Regions from separate parts of the Arthrobacter sp. STN4 genome, predicted to be linked through region 2. Evidence: predicted binding sites of a transcription regulator. Region 2 holds the regulator's gene; each other region holds the start of a gene.
The links. Region 2 encodes HrcA, which represses chaperone genes, less so after heat shock. Its sites were predicted from a motif close to TTNGCACTCGNNNNNNNCGAGTGCNAA; they were not measured.
Positions count from the first base shown of each region.

Region 1 (5,956 bases), on a different contig from region 2:
TCCGCGCTCGCAGACGAAGGGCGGCTGCGCCCCGGCGTCGACCCTGAACGCGCCGCCGCGAGCCTGATCGCCCTGTGGGACGGGATCCAGACCCAGTGGCTGATGGCGCCCGAGCGCGTCGACATGGCGGGGTGCCTGCGCGACTACCTCGAGCTGGTGGTGCTGCCGGCCGGCTGAGGCCCGGCGGGTGGGCCCCGGTGGGGACTAGTTCCCGGCCATCTCCGCCACGAGTTCACGCACGACGGCGCGCAGGTCGCCCCGGTGCGCCTCGGCGACGCGGCGCTGGCGCTGGTAGCTGGCCCCGCGGGCGATGATGTCCTCGACGCCGGCAAGTTCCTTGGCGCAGCCCAGGCGTGCAGCCACGGGCTCCAGCTTGTTCAGCAATTCCACGGTGTGTTCGGTGACGAGCTGTTCGCGGCCGGCGGCGTCGAGGATGATGATGGCCTCCAGGCCGTAGCGGGCGGCGCGCCACTTGTTCTCCTGCACGTGCCAGGGCGGCATGGTGGGGATGGTGCCGCCGTCGTCCAGGGTGGTGGAGAAATCATGCACGAGGCACTGCGTGAGTGCCGCGATGGAGCCGATTTCGGCCAGGGTGGACATGCCGTCGCAGATGCGCATCTCGATGGTGCCCAGGCCCGCCACGGGGCGGATGTCCCAGCGGATTTCATTGGCCGCGTCAATGACCCCGGTGGTGAACATGTCCTGGACATAGGATTCGTAGGCCGCCCAGTCCGGGAACTGGAACGGCAGCCCGGCGGTGGGCAGCTGCTGGAACATCAGGGCCCGCTGCGAGGCGTAGCCGGTGTCCTCGCCGTTCCAGAACGGGGACGACGCCGAGAGCGCCTGGAAGTGCGGGAAGTAGTTGACCAGCCCGTCCAGCACGGGCATGGCCTTGGAGACATGGTCCAGGCCGACGTGGACGTGTACGCCGTAAATGAGCATCTGGCTGCCCCACCACTGGGTGCGGTCCACGAGCTTGGCGTAGCGTTCCTTGTCGGTGACCGGCTGCTTGCGCGGGTTGCTGAACGGGTGGGTGCCGGCGCTGAGCAGTTCCAGCCCCAGCGGCGCCGCCGCATCGCGCAGGACGTTCAGGTTTCCGCGCAGGTCCTCGCAGCCCTCGGCAACGGTGTGGCTGACGCCGGTGACCAGTTCCACGGTGTTTTGGAGCATCTCGCCCTTGATGTGGGGGTGCTCGCCGCCGTCCATCGTCCCGGGGTGGGCCGCTTCGATGTTGGCAAAGACCTCGTTGGCGCGGGCGGCCAGTTCGCCCGTTTCCTTGTCCACCAAGGCAATTTCCCATTCCAGGCCCAGCGTAGACTGCTCGGACTGTGCGAAATTTATTTTCACTTCGGGCGCCCCCTTTTGGCATGTGGTGGAAGTGTGCGCAAAGCGGCGAGGGTGCCGGCTGCCTTTACGATTGTAGTTCAGGCGGCCGGGCGCAAGGGCTGGATGCCGATTGTGAACAAGCCCACGCCCGCAAGTCCGGCACCCCCACCCAACGCTCGGTTGCAACCGGGGCTGTTTGGCCGGACCCTCGGTTGCAACCGGGGGCCTTTTCACCAACCCTTTCGCAGTTCCGCCGTGGCACACGGAGTGCCTGGAAGTTGTGTAGGGCTTCATTTCCGCGAAGTGGGGGAGCATTGGGGTTTGGTGCCCCGGTTGCGCGGGAGCGTTTGTTGGTCCGGCGTGGGCTAGCGGGTGCGCGCGCTGTCCACGGGACCAAACGGCTCAACCACGACGGCGACCCTCTCCTCGCCGATCCGCGTCAGGACCAGCGTGGCCTTGTTGGGCCCCTTGCCGGAACCCGTCAGCAGATGGCGGCGCAGCTCCTCGGGGGTGACGGACACGCCGCGCTTCTTGATGTCCAGGACACCGATCCGGTTGGCCTTCACCCAGCTTTTGAGCGCCTTGACGTTGAACGGCCTGACCTCCAGCACCTTGTACGCGCGGGCAAAAGGTGTCTCGACGGGCTCGCTGGCGCACAGGTAGGCGATGTGCGGGTCCAGCAGGTGGGCGCCGATGGTGCCGGCCAGGTCCGCCACGAGCCCGGCTCGGATCACGGCGCCGTCGGGCTCGTAAAGGTAGCCGGCCACCGGGCCGGTTTCCACGTCCTGCGCTGCCGGGTCGAAGGCCGTGCCGCTGGTCAGCTCTGCGCTGCCGTGCGGGCCGATGACCAGGGCGGCGCGGCGCACGCCCGGGCGGGCCAACGCGTTGAAGTACAGGCCGGCCTCCACCACGTCGCCGTTGACCGAGACCCACTGGGCTTCCGCCGTGGCGGGCACGGCGTCGTGGGGAATGCCCGGCCCCATCTTCACGCCCACGGCCTTGCCCGAATCGGCCAGCCGTTCCACAAAGGACAGCGGCGGGGAGAAGGCCTCCGGATCGAACAGGCGCGTGGTGCCGGAGGTGCTGGTGGTGCGTCGGGCCGGGTCCAGCCAGACGCCGTCGATCCCGTCCAGCCCAAAGTCCTCCGCCTTGGCACACACCACGGTGGCGTGCGGAAACGGCATGAGGTTCACGGTGGCGCAGGCGGCGGTGAGCTCGTCCATTTCCACGGCCGTGACAGCGAGGTCCAGGCTGGCCATGGCCAGCGAGTCGGCCCCGATGCCGCAGCCGAGGTCGGCCACGGTGGTGATCCCCGCCGTCGTAAACCGCTGCGCGTGGAGTGCGGCAATGCCCAGCCGGGTGGCCTGTTCCAGGCCTGTCTGGGTGAAGAGCATTTGGCGGGCAAATTCCCCGAACTTGGGCTCGGCCTTCGCCCGCAGGCGGGACTGCGTGAGCGCTGCGGCGACGAGTCCCGGGGAGTGTCCGGCCTTCCTCAGCGACTCGTTGAGCGTGAGCGCATCGGCGTCGGAATACGGGCCAAGGGAGGACAGCAGTTCCCAGCCGTCGGCGGTCAGGAGCGGTGAAATTGCGTCGGTGGCCATGGGTAGATCGTATCCGCCGGGGCCGGGGTGGTGGTCACCGCCGGCCATGGGGCACGGACAAGTGCGGCCATGAGGGGTGCCCAGACACCGTCGCGGAAACATGATCCTGGGCGTTGCATGGCGTCCACTTGTAAATGGAGGAATCCGCTGCCGGAAAGCCGGCGGAGCACCAACGTGGACCAGGCGCCGAACCAGTCCCGCCTGCCGTTTACTGCCGGCAGTCCCTGCGGACCCGGCGGCACGCCAGCCGCACCCTGCGCCTGCCGGCGCGCCCGCCCGGGGTGCGCCCACAGCGAAACCCGGCCTGCCGGCGTCGTACTTTTACACGGTTTGCTGGCACTCGCCTTGACCGAGTGCTAACTCATTCAATAGAGTCAGGGTTAGCACTCTCACCCTGAGGGTGCCAGCACCTTGGACTCTTGGCCTGGGGATCATCACCGGCACCGCGACGACGGTTGGTATCCCGCCTGGGCCAGGCGTCCTTGAGCCATCCAAAGAATTTACTCATGTGAAGGAGAGGTCCGAGTGTCGGTCTCTATTAAGCCTCTTGAGGATCGTATTGTTGTCCGCCAGCTCGAAGCAGAGCTGACCACCGCTTCCGGCCTGGTCATCCCGGACACCGCCAAGGAAAAGCCCCAGGAGGGCGAAGTTGTGGCAGTGGGCCCCGGCCGCGTTGACGACAACGGCAACCGCGTTCCGATCGATGTTGCCGTCGGCGACGTCGTCATCTACTCCAAGTACGGTGGAACCGAAGTAAAGACCGGCGGCGAAGAGCTGCTGGTGCTTTCGTCCCGCGACGTGCTGGCCATCGTCGTCAAGTAACCACTTTGTGAAAGCCCCGCACCCGGGACCCCCGGGGATCGAGCCTGTCTGGATCCATTGGGTCTGGGTGCGGGGCATTTGCGTGAAAGGACAAACACATGGCTAAGCAGCTTGAATTCAACGACAGCGCACGCAAGGCGCTGGAGGCCGGCATCGACAAGCTGGCCGACACCGTCAAGGTCACGCTCGGCCCGCGCGGCCGCAACGTGGTGCTCGACAAAAAATGGGGCGCCCCCACCATCACCAACGACGGCGTCACGATCGCCCGCGAGGTGGAGCTGGAAGACCCCTACGAGAACCTTGGCGCACAGCTGGCCAAGGAAGTTGCCACGAAGACCAACGATGTTGCCGGCGACGGCACCACCACGGCCACCGTCCTGGCACAGGCCCTCGTCAAGGAAGGCCTGCGCAACGTAGCCGCGGGCGCGGCCCCGGGCGAGCTCAAGCGCGGCATCCAGGTTTCGGTTGAAGCCATTGCCAAGCGCCTGCTGGAAAACGCACGCCCGGTCGAGGGCGGACAGGTGGCAGAGGTTGCCGCCATCTCCGCGCAGAGCCAGGAAATCGGCGACCTGCTCGCCGAGGCCTTCAACAAGGTTGGCAAGGATGGTGTCATCACCATCGAGGAGTCCTCCACGACCTCCACCGAACTGGTCCTCACCGAGGGCATGCAGTTCGACAAGGGCTACCTGTCCCCGTACTTCGTCACCGACGCGGAACGCCAGGAAGCGGTCATGGAAGATGCGCTGATCCTCATCAACCAGGGCAAGATCTCCAACCTGCAGGAATTCCTGCCGCTGCTGGAGAAGGCGCTGGCTGCCGGCAAGCCGCTGTTCATCATTGCCGAGGACGTGGACGGCGAGGCCCTGTCCACGCTGATCGTCAACCGTCTGCGCGGCACGCTGAACGTGGTGGCCGTCAAGGCGCCCGGCTTCGGAGACCGCCGCAAGGCCATGCTGCAGGACATCGCGATCCTCACCGGCGCCCAGGTTGTCTCCCCGGAGATCGGCCTGTCCCTGGACCAGGTTGGCCTGGAAGTGCTGGGCACCGCCCGCCGCATCACGGTCACCAAGGACAACACCACCATCGTTGACGGTGCCGGCACGTCCCAGGACGTCGCCGACCGCGTGGCCCAGCTGCACGCCGAGCTCAAGCGCACCGACTCCGACTGGGACAAGGAAAAGCTCCAGGAACGGCTGGCCAAGCTGGCCGGCGGCATCGGCGTGATCAAGGTTGGCGCTGCCACCGAGGTCGAGCTGAAGGAAAAGAAGCACCGCATTGAGGACGCCGTGTCCGCAACGCGTGCGGCCCTGGAAGAAGGCATTGTTGCCGGTGGCGGTTCCGCCCTGGTGCAGGCCGCCAAGGCCCTTGACGATGACGCTGCGGTTGCCGCCCTGACCGGCGACGCCGCGACGGCCATCGAGCTGGTCCGCAAGGCTGTTGCCCAGCCACTGCGCTGGATTGCCCAGAATGCCGGCCACGACGGCTACGTTGTGGTGCACAAGGTGGGCGAGCTGGAGGACGGCTCCGGCTTCAACGCGGCCACCGGCGAGTACGAGAACCTGATCGGCGCCGGTGTCATTGACCCGGTCAAGGTCACGCGCTCGGCACTGCGCAACGCCGCCTCCATCGCGGCCCTGGTGCTCACCACCGAGGTGCTCGTGACGGACAAGCCGGCCGAGGACGAGGAAGCCGGCCACAGCCACTGACCCGGGCCTGACGGCATCTGACACCGTTCCCCGTTTTTGCGCCCGTTCCACCGGGCGCGGAAACGGGGGACGGTGTCATTTTTTGTTTCCGGGGCCGGACCGCGCCGGGGTCCCCCACCCTGCCGGGACAGGGCAGTCCGGGTGTGCCCCAGTCCACTGCATCGGCGGGGAATAGGGCCGTGGACTGTTTCGTTTTACACTGTAAACAACGCACAGACCAGCCCCGTAATCACGGGCTGGCCATCGGATGCACACCCCACCGGTTCTACCCCCGCCAAGGAGCCTTCGTGTCCCAGCCTGAAATTCATGATCCCTTCGCCTTTGTTGGCCTGACGTACGACGACGTCCTCCTCCTTCCCGGCCACACGAACGTCATCCCGTCCGAGGCAGACACGGGCTCGCGCGTTTCCAAGCGGATCACCGTGGCAACACCGTTGCTCTCGGCGGCCATGGACACCGTGACGGAGTCCCGCATGGCAATCGCCATGGCCCGGCAGGGGG
Region 1 covers NZ_JAKZGX010000047.1:4,209-10,164, reverse strand. The annotation lists gene MMF96_RS18820 (TetR/AcrR family transcriptional regulator) at 1-177, shown strand, start outside; gene MMF96_RS18815 (glutamate--cysteine ligase) at 205-1,347, opposite strand; gene MMF96_RS18810 (class I SAM-dependent methyltransferase) at 1,692-2,927, opposite strand; gene groES (co-chaperone GroES) at 3,453-3,749, shown strand; gene groL (chaperonin GroEL) at 3,848-5,455, shown strand; gene guaB (IMP dehydrogenase) at 5,743-5,956, shown strand, end outside.
Region 1: the regulator HrcA is predicted to act here: its motif matches at 3,261-3,287, upstream of groES (co-chaperone GroES).

Region 2 (5,956 bases):
CCGCGACAAGGCGTACGCCTACGGGGTCATGATGACGGGCAAGCTGCGGGAACTGATTCCGCGCCAGCAGTTTGAGGTTCCCATCCAGGCAGCCATCGGCGCCCGGATCATCGCCCGTGAAAGCATCCGCGCCATCCGCAAGGACGTTTTGGCCAAGTGCTACGGCGGCGACATCTCCCGCAAGCGCAAGCTGCTCGAAAAACAAAAGGAAGGCAAGAAGCGCATGAAGATGGTGGGCAGGGTCGAGGTCCCGCAGGAAGCGTTCATCGCCGCCCTGACCACAGGGGAATCCCCCAAGGACAAGTCCAAGAAGTGACCCCCAGCGCACTTCCCCTCGGCGATCCGGCCCCGGCCGACGGCGTCCTGCCCGCCCAGGCCGCCCTTGGCGCGGCGGAGCGGAAGTTCAGCCTGTACGCGCACATCCCCTTTTGCGCCGTGCGCTGCGGCTACTGCGACTTCAACACCTACACGGCCACGGAATTGGGCGGGGGAGCGTCCCAGGACGCCTACGCCGCCACGGCCGTGCGCGAGGTGGGGTTCGCGGCCGGGGCCATGGAGGCCTCCGGCCTGCCGCCGCGCAAGCTCAACACCGTATTCTTTGGCGGGGGCACCCCCACGCTGCTGCCGGCAGGCGAGCTGACCCGCATCCTGGGTGCCGCCGTCGGGCAGTGGGGGCTGGAAGACGGCGCCGAGGTCACCACGGAGGCCAACCCGGATTCGGTCACGCGGGACTCCCTGCAGGAACTGGCCCACGGCGGTTTCACCCGGGTGTCCTTTGGCATGCAGTCCGCCGTCCCGCACGTTTTGAAGGTCCTGGACCGCACGCACAGCCCGGAGCGGGTGCCGCAGGCGGTCGCGTGGGCGCGCGAGGCCGGGCTGAACGTCAGCCTCGACCTGATCTACGGCACACCGGGGGAGTCGCTGGCCGACTGGGAAACCTCGGTGCGCACCGCGCTGGGCTACGGGCCGGACCACATCTCCGCCTACTCGCTCATCGTCGAGGAAGGCACCAAGCTCGCCGCCCAGATCCGCCGCGGCCAGGTGCCCGGCATTGACGACGACGACCACGCCTTGAAGTACGAGCTCGCCGACGCCCTGTTCGGGGAAGCCGGCCTGTCCTGGTACGAGGTCAGCAACTGGTCCCGCACGCCGGAGGACGCCTGCCGGCACAACCTGGCGTACTGGCGCGGGGACGACTGGTGGGGCGTCGGCCCGGGCGCGCACTCGCACATGGGCGGCGTGCGCTGGTGGAACGTCAAGCACCCCACCGCCTACGCCAACCGCCTTGAGGCGGGCCAGTCCCCGGCGGCCGGGCGGGAAACCCTGGACGCGGACACCCGGGAACTGGAGCGAATCATGCTGACCTCCCGGCTGTCCGACGGGCTGGCGATTGACACGCTCAACCCGTCCGGCCGGCACGCCGTGGCCGGCCTCATCGCCGGCGGCCTGATCGATCCGGTCAAGGCCTTCCACGGCACCCTGGTGCTGACCCTGAAGGGCCGCCTCCTCGGCGACGCCGTCACCCGGGCCCTCCTGGACTGACCCCCGGAAACGGGCGGCGGGGCCGGCGGAGAGCTAGTGGATGCGGCGCAGGTTCCAGGGGTAGCGGTAGGGGTTGCCACGGCTGACCTGGATGGCGGCGATGACGGAGCAGACGGTCAGGAACACCCAGACGATGAGGGCGAGCATCGAGAAGACGGTCCCCACGGAGGGGCTGAAGATCCCCACCACCAGGGCGATGATGTTCAGCGCCAGCGCCAGGATGGTGGGCGGCAGCGTGAAGTTCAGTGCCTCCAGGGATTCCTGCTCCGTGAACGGGCCGCGGCCGGCCATGAACTTGTAGATGAGGGCGGACGGGATGCAGCCCAGGACGCCGCCGCAATGGGCCAGGAACGCCCACTGCTTGTCCTCTGCGGGCGTGAGTGGGGGTTTCGCCGGATTCGTCATGGGGTTCGACGGATTGCTCACGTGTAACTTGCCTCTCAACAATGTGGTCGCCGCCTGGCCGATGCTGCGCAGGTCGTCCTACTAGGATACGGGTGCTGTGAGGAAGTCGATGACTTCCTCCACGCGTCCCAGCAGTGAAGGCTCGAGGTCGGAATAGCTGTTGACGCGTGAGAGCAGCCGCTGCCAGCCCAGCCCGATGTCCTCGGCGGTGCTGTGGGGCCAGCCGAAGGCCTGCAGGATGCCCAGCTTCCACTCCACGGTGCGCGGAATCACGGGCCAGGCCGGGATGCCCAGCGTGGCGGGCTTGATGGCCTGCCACACATCCACGTACGGATGCCCCACCACCAGGACGTTCTTTTTCGCTGCCGGCGATTTCATGAGATCCGCCACAATGCGCGATTCCTTGGAGTGCGGCACCAGGTGGTCCACCAGCACGCCCAGCCGGCGGTCCGGCCCGGGACCGAACGCCTTGACGGCCGCCGTGAGGTCGTCAACGCCGCGGAGGGGTTCGACGACGATCCCCTCCACCCGCAGGTCGTCGCCCCACACCTTTTCCACCAGTTCGGCGTCGTGCTTGCCTTCCACCCAGATGCGGCTGGCCTTGGCGACCTGCGCCCGCAGCCCTTCCACCCTGACCGATCCGGAGGCGGTCCTGGTGGCCTTTTGGGGCGCCGCGGCGGCCACGGGGGCCACTATCTCAACGGGTTCGCCGTCAACGAGGAAGCCGAATCCCAGGGGAAAGGCCCGGACCTTCTCGCGCCGGTCGGCCAGTTCCATGATGTGCATGCCGCCGGACTTTTCGATCCGGACCACGGCGCCGACCCATCCGCTCTGGACGTCCTCGACCACGAGTCCGCGGGCGGCAGGGACCTGGCGGAGGGTGCGTGCCTTCGGTGCGCTGATGTCCTGGTAGCCCCAGTTGTTGGCCTGCACTGTACGGTTGCCCCTTGCCTGTTCGGGCCCGGCCTGCACGGCCGTGGCGGAAAATTCCATGCTAGCGCCCCTTCCGGTGCCGCGTGCGGGGACCTGCCGGGCGGCGTGCCGAAAACCCGTGCCGGGAAAGTATTAGACTTGGCACTTGAATAGGTAGAGTGCTAATCAAGGAGGTGCAAGGCATGAGTGAACCACGGAAGCTGGAAGTCCTCCGGGCCATCGTCGAAGACTATGTCCATTCCCGCGAACCGGTCGGCTCCAAGGCGCTTGTGGAACGGCACCGCCTGGGCGTCTCGAGCGCCACCATCCGCAATGACATGGCGGCGTTGGAGGAGGAGGGGCTGATCACTGCGCCCCACACCAGCTCGGGGCGCATTCCCACAGACAAGGGCTACCGGCTCTTCGTGGACCAGATCTCCTCCGTCAAGCCGCTCTCGGCCGCGGAACGGCGCGCCATTGCGATCCTGCTGGACGGGTCGACCGACCTGGACGACGTGCTTGAGCGCACGGTGCGTGCGCTGGCGCAACTGACGAACCAGGTTGCCGTGGTGCAGTATCCGCGCTCGGCCAAGGCCACTGTGCGGCACATCGAATTTGTGTCCCTGGGCCCCATGCAGGTGTTGGTGGTGCTCATCCTGGCCTCGGGCAAGGTGGAGCAGTCGGTGATCGACGTCGGCATCCCCCTGGACGACGTCCGGCTGGCTGCGCTGCGCCAGGAGTTCCTGTCCATCCTGCACGGCTGCACGGTCGCCAACCTGCCCGCAGCACTGGAACTGCTGCCCACAGCCCTTCCGGCGTCCGAGCAGGAGACGGCCCGCAAGCTGGCCCACGGCCTGGAGCAGCTCGCCCGGGCCGCGCGGGAGGACCGCATCGTGCTGGCCGGCACGGCCAACCTGGCCCGGTCCAACAATGACTTCCCGCTGAGCATTGGCCCGGTCCTGGATGCGCTGGAGGAGCAGGTGGTGCTGCTGCGCCTCCTGGAGCAGATGGCCCAGGACTCGCTGGGCATGGCCGTGAGCATCGGCCGCGAAAACCCGCACGACTCCCTGTCGGAGGCGTCGGTGGTGGCAACCGGCTACGGGCCCGATGCCAGCGCCAAACTGGGGGTGGTGGGCCCCACCCGGATGGATTACCCCAACACCATGTCCAGCGTCCGGGCCGTGGCCCGGTACCTGTCACGAATTTTGGCCGGCTGACCGGCCGGCACGGCAACCCTACGAACACGTTCCACTGGAGAGAGTAAGAATTTTGAGCAACCACTACGACGCATTGGGTGTCTCCCGCGACGCGACCGCGGAGGAAATCAAGAAGGCGTACCGCAAGCTCGCGCGGAAACTTCACCCGGACGTCAACGACGCCCCGGACGCCCAGGAGCGGTTCAAGGCCGTCACGCACGCCTACGAGATCCTTTCCGACCCGCAAAAACGCCGCGTCTACGACACCACCGGCAACGAAAACGGCAGCAGCGCCGGCGGCGGCAACTTCGACGGCCAGGGCTTCGCCTTCCAGGACATCTTCGAGACATTCTTTGGTGGGGGTGGCGGACAGGGCCGGGGCCCGGAACCGCGCATGCGCCGCGGCCAGGACGCCCTCATCACCGTCCGCATCGACCTGCGCGAAGCCGTTTTTGGCGTCAACAAGAAGCTTGAAATCGACACCGCCATCACCTGCCCCACATGTGAGGGCAGCTGCTGCCGTCCCGGCACGCACCCGGTCACCTGCGACGTCTGCCACGGCAGCGGCCAGATCCAGCGCCCCATGCGCTCCATCCTGGGCAACGTCATGACCCTGGCCACCTGCAACTCGTGCCAGGGCTACGGGACCCGCATCGAGGACCCCTGCAACGAGTGCATGGGCGAGGGCCGCATCCGCGACCGCCGCACCCTGACCATCAAGGTCCCGGCCGGCGTGAACACCGGCACCCGCATCCAGCTGGCCGCCCAGGGCGAGGCCGGCCCCGCGGGCGGACCGTCCGGGGACCTGTACGTGGAAATGAAGGTCAACAACGACCCCGCCTTCCTGCGTGAGGGCGACGACCTGCACGCCACCCTGAGCGTGCCCATGACGGCGGCCGCGCTCGGCACCGAACTGGCCCTGGAGACGTTCGACGGCGAGCAGCCCATCACCATCAAGCCCGGCACCCAGGCCGGTGAGGTCATCAACCTGCGCAGCCTTGGCGTGACGCACCTGCGCGGCTATGGCCGCGGCGACCTCAAGGTCCACGTCCACGTCGAAACCCCCACCAAGCCCGATGCCGCCCAGGAGGAACTGCTCAAGCAGCTCGCCGCCCTGCGCGGGGAAACCTTCAGCGAGGGGAAGCTGGTCAGCAGCGGCGGCATGTTTGCCAGGCTCCGCGACAAGCTCGGCAACCTCTAGGGTGCCGTGAGCAACCCCGTCTTTTACGCCACGCCCCAACAGCTGGCGCCCTTGAAACCCGGTGACGCCTTCCGCCTCGACGGGGCCGAGGGACGCCATGCGGCCACGGTTAAAAGGCTCACGCCGGGCGAACCCGTGGACGTGTGCGACGGCGGCGGGTTGCGCCTGGTGTGCACCGTCACCGCAGCGTCGGCCGGGGTCCTGGACGTCCGGGTCGACCAGGTGGCCGCCGAGGATGCGGCCGCCTTTGGGCTGGTGCTGGTCCAGGCCCTCGCCAAGGGCGACCGTGACGAACTGGCGATTGAAACAGCCACGGAGCTTGGCGTGGATACGGTGGTGCCGTGGCAGGCCGAGCGCTCCATCGTCCGCTGGAAGGCGGACAAGGCCGCCAAGGGCCGGGCGAAGTGGCAGGGGGCAGTGGCGGCCGCCGCCAAGCAGGCCCGCCGGGCCCGCATCCCCGGCGTCGGCGAACTCGTTGGCACCGCGGGCCTGGTGGACCTGATCCGGGGCGCCGGACTGGCCCTGGTCCTGCACGAGGACGCCGTGGACACCCTGCCCGCCGTGGTGCGCTCCTGGCGCGGTTCGCCCGCGGGGCAGGACACGGGTGCCAGCATCGTGATGGTGGTGGGGCCCGAAGGCGGGATGAGCTCCCGGGAGGTGGATGCCTTCCTGGCGGCAGGGGCGCGCACCGCCAGGTTGG
Region 2 covers NZ_JAKZGX010000011.1:75,066-81,021, forward strand. The annotation lists gene lepA (translation elongation factor 4) at 1-316, shown strand, start outside; gene hemW (radical SAM family heme chaperone HemW) at 313-1,542, shown strand; gene MMF96_RS10175 (DUF4870 domain-containing protein) at 1,576-1,968, opposite strand; gene MMF96_RS10180 (DUF3097 domain-containing protein) at 2,029-2,880, opposite strand; gene hrcA (heat-inducible transcriptional repressor HrcA) at 3,063-4,076, shown strand; gene dnaJ (molecular chaperone DnaJ) at 4,129-5,256, shown strand; gene MMF96_RS10195 (16S rRNA (uracil(1498)-N(3))-methyltransferase) at 5,263-5,956, shown strand, end outside.

Region 3 (5,956 bases), on a different contig from region 2:
TGGCCGGCGGGATCCTGCTGATGCTGCCCTCGGGGCGGCTGGTCTCCGCCGTCCAGGATGCCATCAACGGCTTCCCCGTCACGGCGGCCGGGCGCTTCCTGTCCGCATTCCTGACGTTTGGCGCCATCGTCTCCGGCATCGCCGTTGCCCTGGTCAGCGCGTCCATGCTGGGCGGGGACCGGATCAAGGTGGCGGAACCGATCGTCGGGTCCCTGCCGCTCTACATCGTCCTGCCGCTGGTCGCCGTGGCCACCGTGACGCTGTGCATCGCCGAACAAACCTCCGTGCGCCTGCTGGTGCCCACCATGGCGGTGGCGCTGGCCGGCTACCTGGCCTATTACGGCGGGATCGAGCTGGGCCTCGGCGCCCGTTTTGCGCCCGCCCTGGCCGCGATCGTGGTGGGCATCCTGGCCCGCATCATCGCACTGCGGCTGGGCGCCCCGCAGCTGGTGGTGGCCGTGCCGTCCATCATCTTCCTGCTGGTGGGCCTGTCCATCTTCCGGGCCATGTTCGTCCTGACGCTCACGCCGGCCGACTCGGTGACCGGCGCCGTCGGAATCTTCAATGCCCTGGTGGTCATCCTTGCGGTGGCGGCCGGGGTGGTCCTGGGCGACAACATGGCCCGCCCGCTCACCAGGCCCCGCGGCCAGCAGGTCCGACGCCGCAACCGTCGCCGCTGACCGCTGCCGCCCTCCCGCACGGCTGCCGCGGTGCGGGCTAGAGGATCTTGCCGATGGGCTGCTTCTTCTCCGCCTGGAAGTAGTCCTCGGTCCGGCCGTAGGCCCAGTAGCCCGAGAGGGACACCTGGCTGCGGGCCAGGCCGCGCTGCTTGAACAGGACGTCGCGCAGGGCCTTCATGTACTCGCGCTCGCCGTGGACGAACACGTCGACGGCGCCGTCGGGCCAGGGGCCGCCGGCAACGGCGTCCGCCAGCAGCGCGCTCGCGTCCGGCGTGGCGCCGCGCCGGAACAGCCACACCACCTCGACGCCGGCCGGCGCGGCGATCGGCTGGATGTCCGCTTCCGTGTCCACCTCAAGGTAGGCGTAGCCCACGGCCCCGGCGGGCAGCGCCTCAAGGGCCGCCGCAATGGCGGGCAGGGCCGCCTCGTCGCCGCCCAACAGGTACCAGTCCGCGTCCGGGTTGGGCCGGTAGGCGCCGCCGGGTCCGGAAAAGATGATCCGGTCCCCGGGGGCGGCAGCGGCAGCCCACGGTCCGGCCAGGCCGCTGTCGCCGTGAATGACAAAGTCGATCGCGAGCTCCTGTGCGGCCAGGTCCAGCCAGCGCACGGTGTACGTGCGGGTGGCCGGCCACTGTTCCCGCGGCATGGTCTCGCGCAGCGCAAACACATCCACGGGCTCGGCATAGTCCACGCCGGGCTGCAGGAAGTGGATTTTCACGTACATGTCGGTGGCGTCCTTGGCTTCAAAGGCGGCCAGGCCGGGCCCGCCGGCCACGACGCGCACCATGTGCGGGCTCAGCTGTTCCGTGCGCACCACGTCCAGCACGAACTGGGGCCGGCGCTTCACGGCCGGGGCAACCACCGTTTCCTTGCCGGTGTCAGCGGAATTCACAAATCGCTCCTGGGAAAAGGGGGCGTCGGCAGGACCGCCCATGAAGTCGGGTTGTCCTCACGCTATCAGGGGCTGCCGGCCGCTGCCTGCAGGTGGTCAGGCGGGCAGCCGCCAGTCGACCGGCCCGCTGCCCTGCAGCTCCAGCGACGCGTTGATGCGGCTGAACGGGCGCGAGCCGAAAAACCCGCGCGACGCCGACAGCGGGCTGGGGTGGGCCGATTCAATGATGGCGGTGCCCGCCAGCAGCGGCGCCAGCTTTTGTGCGTCGCGTCCCCACAGCACGCTTACCAAGGGCTGTTTCCGCGCAGCGAGTGCCTTGATGACGGCCTCCGTGACGCCTTCCCAGCCACGACGCCGGTGCGAGCCTGCCGCGCCCGGCGCCACCGTGAGCACGCGGTTGAGCAGGAGGACGCCCTGGCCGGCCCAGGCGCTGAGGTCGCCGTGCGCTGCCGGGGCGATGCCGAGGTCGGCCTGCAGTTCCCTGTAGATGTTGTTCAGGCTGCGGGGGAGGGGCCGGGTGGCCCGGTCCACGGCGAAGGCCAGGCCCACCGAATGCCCGGGCGTCGGGTAAGGGTCCTGGCCCACCACCAGGACCTTGACGCCGGACAGGGGCGCGGCCAAGGCGCGCAGCACCCGGGCAGGGGGAGGCAGGAAGGAGGTCCCGGCGTCGTACTCCCGGCGCAGCATGCGCCCCAGGTCCCGAAGGGCATGTTCCTGGCCGGCCAGGGCCGCAGCCCAGTCAGGTGACAGCAGCGCGAGCGGGTCCGTGCCCAACGTGTCGAGTGCCTGCAGCTGCGCGGCGTCCCAGGCGGCCGGGGAGGGGAGGTCAAAAAGACCGGGGGTGGAGTCCATGGTTCCATTCTCGCCGCATCCGCGGAATGACACGGCTGTCATTCGCCTTTATCATGGAAGAGTGGCGCGCCGGCAGGGCGCCGCAGCAAAAACCGGGCCGGCAAAAACCGGGCCGGGATGTGGAACTGAAGGAGTGTGCAGTGGTGCCAGCAGCCGAACCGTCGCAGCATGTGCCCGCCGCAGGGCACGGTGACGCGGCAGGGCTGGGCGAGCGGGATGCCCGGATGCTGGCCCTGGAACGGCAGTGGTGGAAGTATGCGGGGGCCAAGGAACAGGCCATCCGCGACATGTTCGACCTGTCCGCCACCCATTACTACCAAATCCTCAATGCGTTGATCGACACCGAAGCCGCCTTGGAGCATGACCCCATGTTGGTCAAGCGGTTGCGTAGACTACGTACATCGCGCCAAAAGGCCCGGACCGCACGCCGGCTCGGAAACTGACGCACGCTTCCACTGCCTCACCCCCAAGGACAGCACTGCACCATGACAAATTACCCGCGGGACGAATTTGACCGTGTTCCGGAGAACTCAGCGCGCCACGGCGTCCACCGTGCCTCACTGGAGGTCGCCTCGCGCAGCCTGGTGCCGCTGATGATCTTCGGTGTTGCGGCGCTGTGTGTGGGCCTGCTGGCGTTCCTGATCGTGCCCAAGTTCAGCGGCCACGAGATGGCCGCGATCCCGCCGGCCAGCCAGTCCGCCACCGCCCCGGCCACGCCGCACAGCAAGCAGCCGGCCACCACCAAGGCCCCCAGCGCTGCCCCGAGCACCGCTCCGGCCCCGACGCCGTCGGCCGCACCGGCTGCCACGGTGGACAAGTCCACCGCCGTCGTGGTCTTCAACGCCACCGGCATCGGCGGACTGGCGGCCCGGTACAGCGGACAGCTTGCCGCGAACGGCTGGACCGTTGCACAGACCGGCAACTGGTCCGGCTCCCCGCAGGGCATTTCCTCCATCATCTACAACGGCGCGGCACAAAAGGCCAATGCCGAGGCCCTTGGCAGGCTGCTGAACATCTCCACGCTGCTGGACTCCGCCGAGATGGGTGTTCCGCTGACGATCATCCTCGGCCCGGGCGCGTAGGGGCACCACCCACGCGCCGGTGCCTCCTGCGCCCCGATTGCCGGCGTCAGTCCTTGAGCGGAATGCCCCTCGCGTCCGTGCGGAAACCATCGTTGCCGACCAGGATCAGGATCCCCTCGACCAGGCCCCAAATGGCGATGGCCCAGGCGAGGGCGCCGAAGCTGATCACGGAAATGAGCAGTTGGATCAAGGCCTTCTTGGTATAGCCGAGGTAGAAGTTGTGGATGCCGAGGGAGCCCAGCAGTATCCCCAGGATGCCGGCTGCAACCTTCGACTTTTGCCCTCCCTGGGGCAGGCCGTAGCCGGGCTGCTGGAACTGCTGTTGCGGCTGCTGGTAGACCGGCGGTTGCTGGTATGGCTGTTGCGGCTGCTGGTAGACCGGCGGCTGTTGGTATGGCTGAGGCGGCTGGCCGAAATAGGCTGGCGGCCCCTGGTCGGCGGGTTGCTGGTGCGGCGGCTGTCCATGGCTGGGCGGGGCAGGCTGGTCATAGCCGGCCGGGACGCCGGGCTGCCGGGCCGGATCGGCGGGGTTTGGGTTCTCGGTCATGGGGGCTCCTTGGTGTCGCGGACGTTGGCAGTTCCAGCGCCCCTGCGGCCGGTGCACGTGCCCCAGGTGCTGTGCTGACGACTTTCTGTGATTAACGCTAGCCGCTTATGCGAAACAGTGAAAGCAGTCAGCGCCCGGCCATGCACCCGGCCAGGCGCCCCTGCGTTCGCCCGCAGCACACATGACGGCCGCGCGCTTGCACTCTTAGGTGTCGAGTGCTAATTATTGACTTAGCACTCTGAGGTGGTGACTGCTAGATCCTAGCCAGCCGTCCGCCATCGGAGGTCAATACCTTTCCTCCAGTGGTGAGGATTCCGGGGCAGGCGTGAAAGAGATCGCCGGCTTTGGGTCCGTCCGTCGCGGGCACCACTTGGGGAGCAGAGTCCATAATGACTGTCCCGAAAGGACTGAAGCCTACATGGCCAAGATCATTGCATTCGATGAAGAGGCACGCCGCGGCCTTGAGCGCGGATTGAACATCCTCGCCGACGCCGTCAAGGTCACCTTGGGCCCGCGCGGCCGCAACGTCGTCCTGGAAAAGAAGTGGGGCGCCCCCACGATCACCAACGATGGTGTTTCCATCGCCAAGGAGATCGAGCTGGACGATCCTTACGAGAAGATCGGCGCCGAGCTGGTCAAGGAAGTCGCCAAGAAGACCGACGACATCGCCGGTGACGGCACCACCACGGCCACCGTGCTGGCCCAGGCCCTGGTCAAGGAAGGCCTGCGCAACGTCGCCGCCGGAGCAGACCCGCTCTCGCTCAAGCGCGGCATCGAGAAGGCCGTCGCCGGCGTCATCGACCAGCTGCTCGTCTCCGCCAAGGAAATCGAGACCAAGGAAGAGATCGCGGCCACGGCCTCCATCTCCGCCGGCGACACCGAGATCGGTGCCCTCATCGCCGAGGCCCTGGACAAGGTTGGCAAGGAAGGTGTCATTACGGTCGAGGAGTCCAACACCTTCGGCCTGGAGCTGGAACTGACCGAAGGCATGCGCTTCGACAAGGGCTACATCTCCGCCTACTTCGTCACCGACACCGAGCGCCAGGAAACGGTCCTTGAGGACCCATACATCCTGATCGTCAACTCCAAGATCTCCAACGTCAAGGACCTCGTTGCCGTCCTCGAGAAGGTCATGGCGTCCAACAAGCCGCTGCTGATCATCGCCGAAGACGTTGAGGGCGAGGCCCTGGCCACGCTGATCGTCAACAAGATCCGCGGCCTGTTCAAGTCCGTCGCCGTCAAGGCACCGGGCTTCGGCGACCGCCGCAAGGCCCAGCTGGCAGACATCGCCATCCTCACCGGTGGCCAGGTCATCGCCGAGGAAGTCGGCCTGAAGCTGGAAAACACCACGCTGGACCTGCTCGGCAAGGCCCGCAAGGTTGTTGTCACCAAGGACGAGACCACCATCGTTGAAGGTGCCGGCGACGCCGACGCCATCGCCGGCCGCGTGGCCCAGATCCGCGCCGAGATCGAGAACTCCGATTCCGACTACGACCGCGAGAAGCTGCAGGAACGCCTGGCCAAGCTGGCCGGTGGCGTTGCAGTCATCAAGGCCGGTGCCGCCACCGAGGTTGAACTCAAGGAACGCAAGCACCGCATTGAGGACGCAGTCCGCAATGCCAAGGCTGCCGTGGAAGAGGGCATCGTCCCCGGCGGTGGCGTGGCCCTGATCCAGGCCGGCGTCAAGGCGTTCGACGCCCTGGACCTGACCGGCGACGAGGCCACCGGCGCCAACATCGTCAAGGTTGCCATCGACGCACCGCTGAAGCAGATCGCCTTCAACGCCGGCTTTGAGCCCGGCGTGGTGGTTGACAAGGTCCGCGGCCTGCCCGTGGGCCACGGCCTCAACGCCGCCACCGGCGTGTATGAGGACCTGCTGGCTGCCGGCGTCAACGACCCGGTC
Region 3 covers NZ_JAKZGX010000036.1:4,387-10,342, reverse strand. The annotation lists gene MMF96_RS17830 (threonine/serine exporter ThrE family protein) at 1-680, shown strand, start outside; gene MMF96_RS17825 (siderophore-interacting protein) at 718-1,572, opposite strand; gene MMF96_RS17820 (uracil-DNA glycosylase) at 1,669-2,424, opposite strand; gene MMF96_RS17815 (DUF3263 domain-containing protein) at 2,568-2,867, shown strand; gene MMF96_RS17810 (LytR C-terminal domain-containing protein) at 2,910-3,506, shown strand; gene MMF96_RS17805 (TM2 domain-containing protein) at 3,553-4,053, opposite strand; gene groL (chaperonin GroEL) at 4,472-5,956, shown strand, end outside.
Region 3: the regulator HrcA is predicted to act here: its motif matches at 4,284-4,310, upstream of groL (chaperonin GroEL).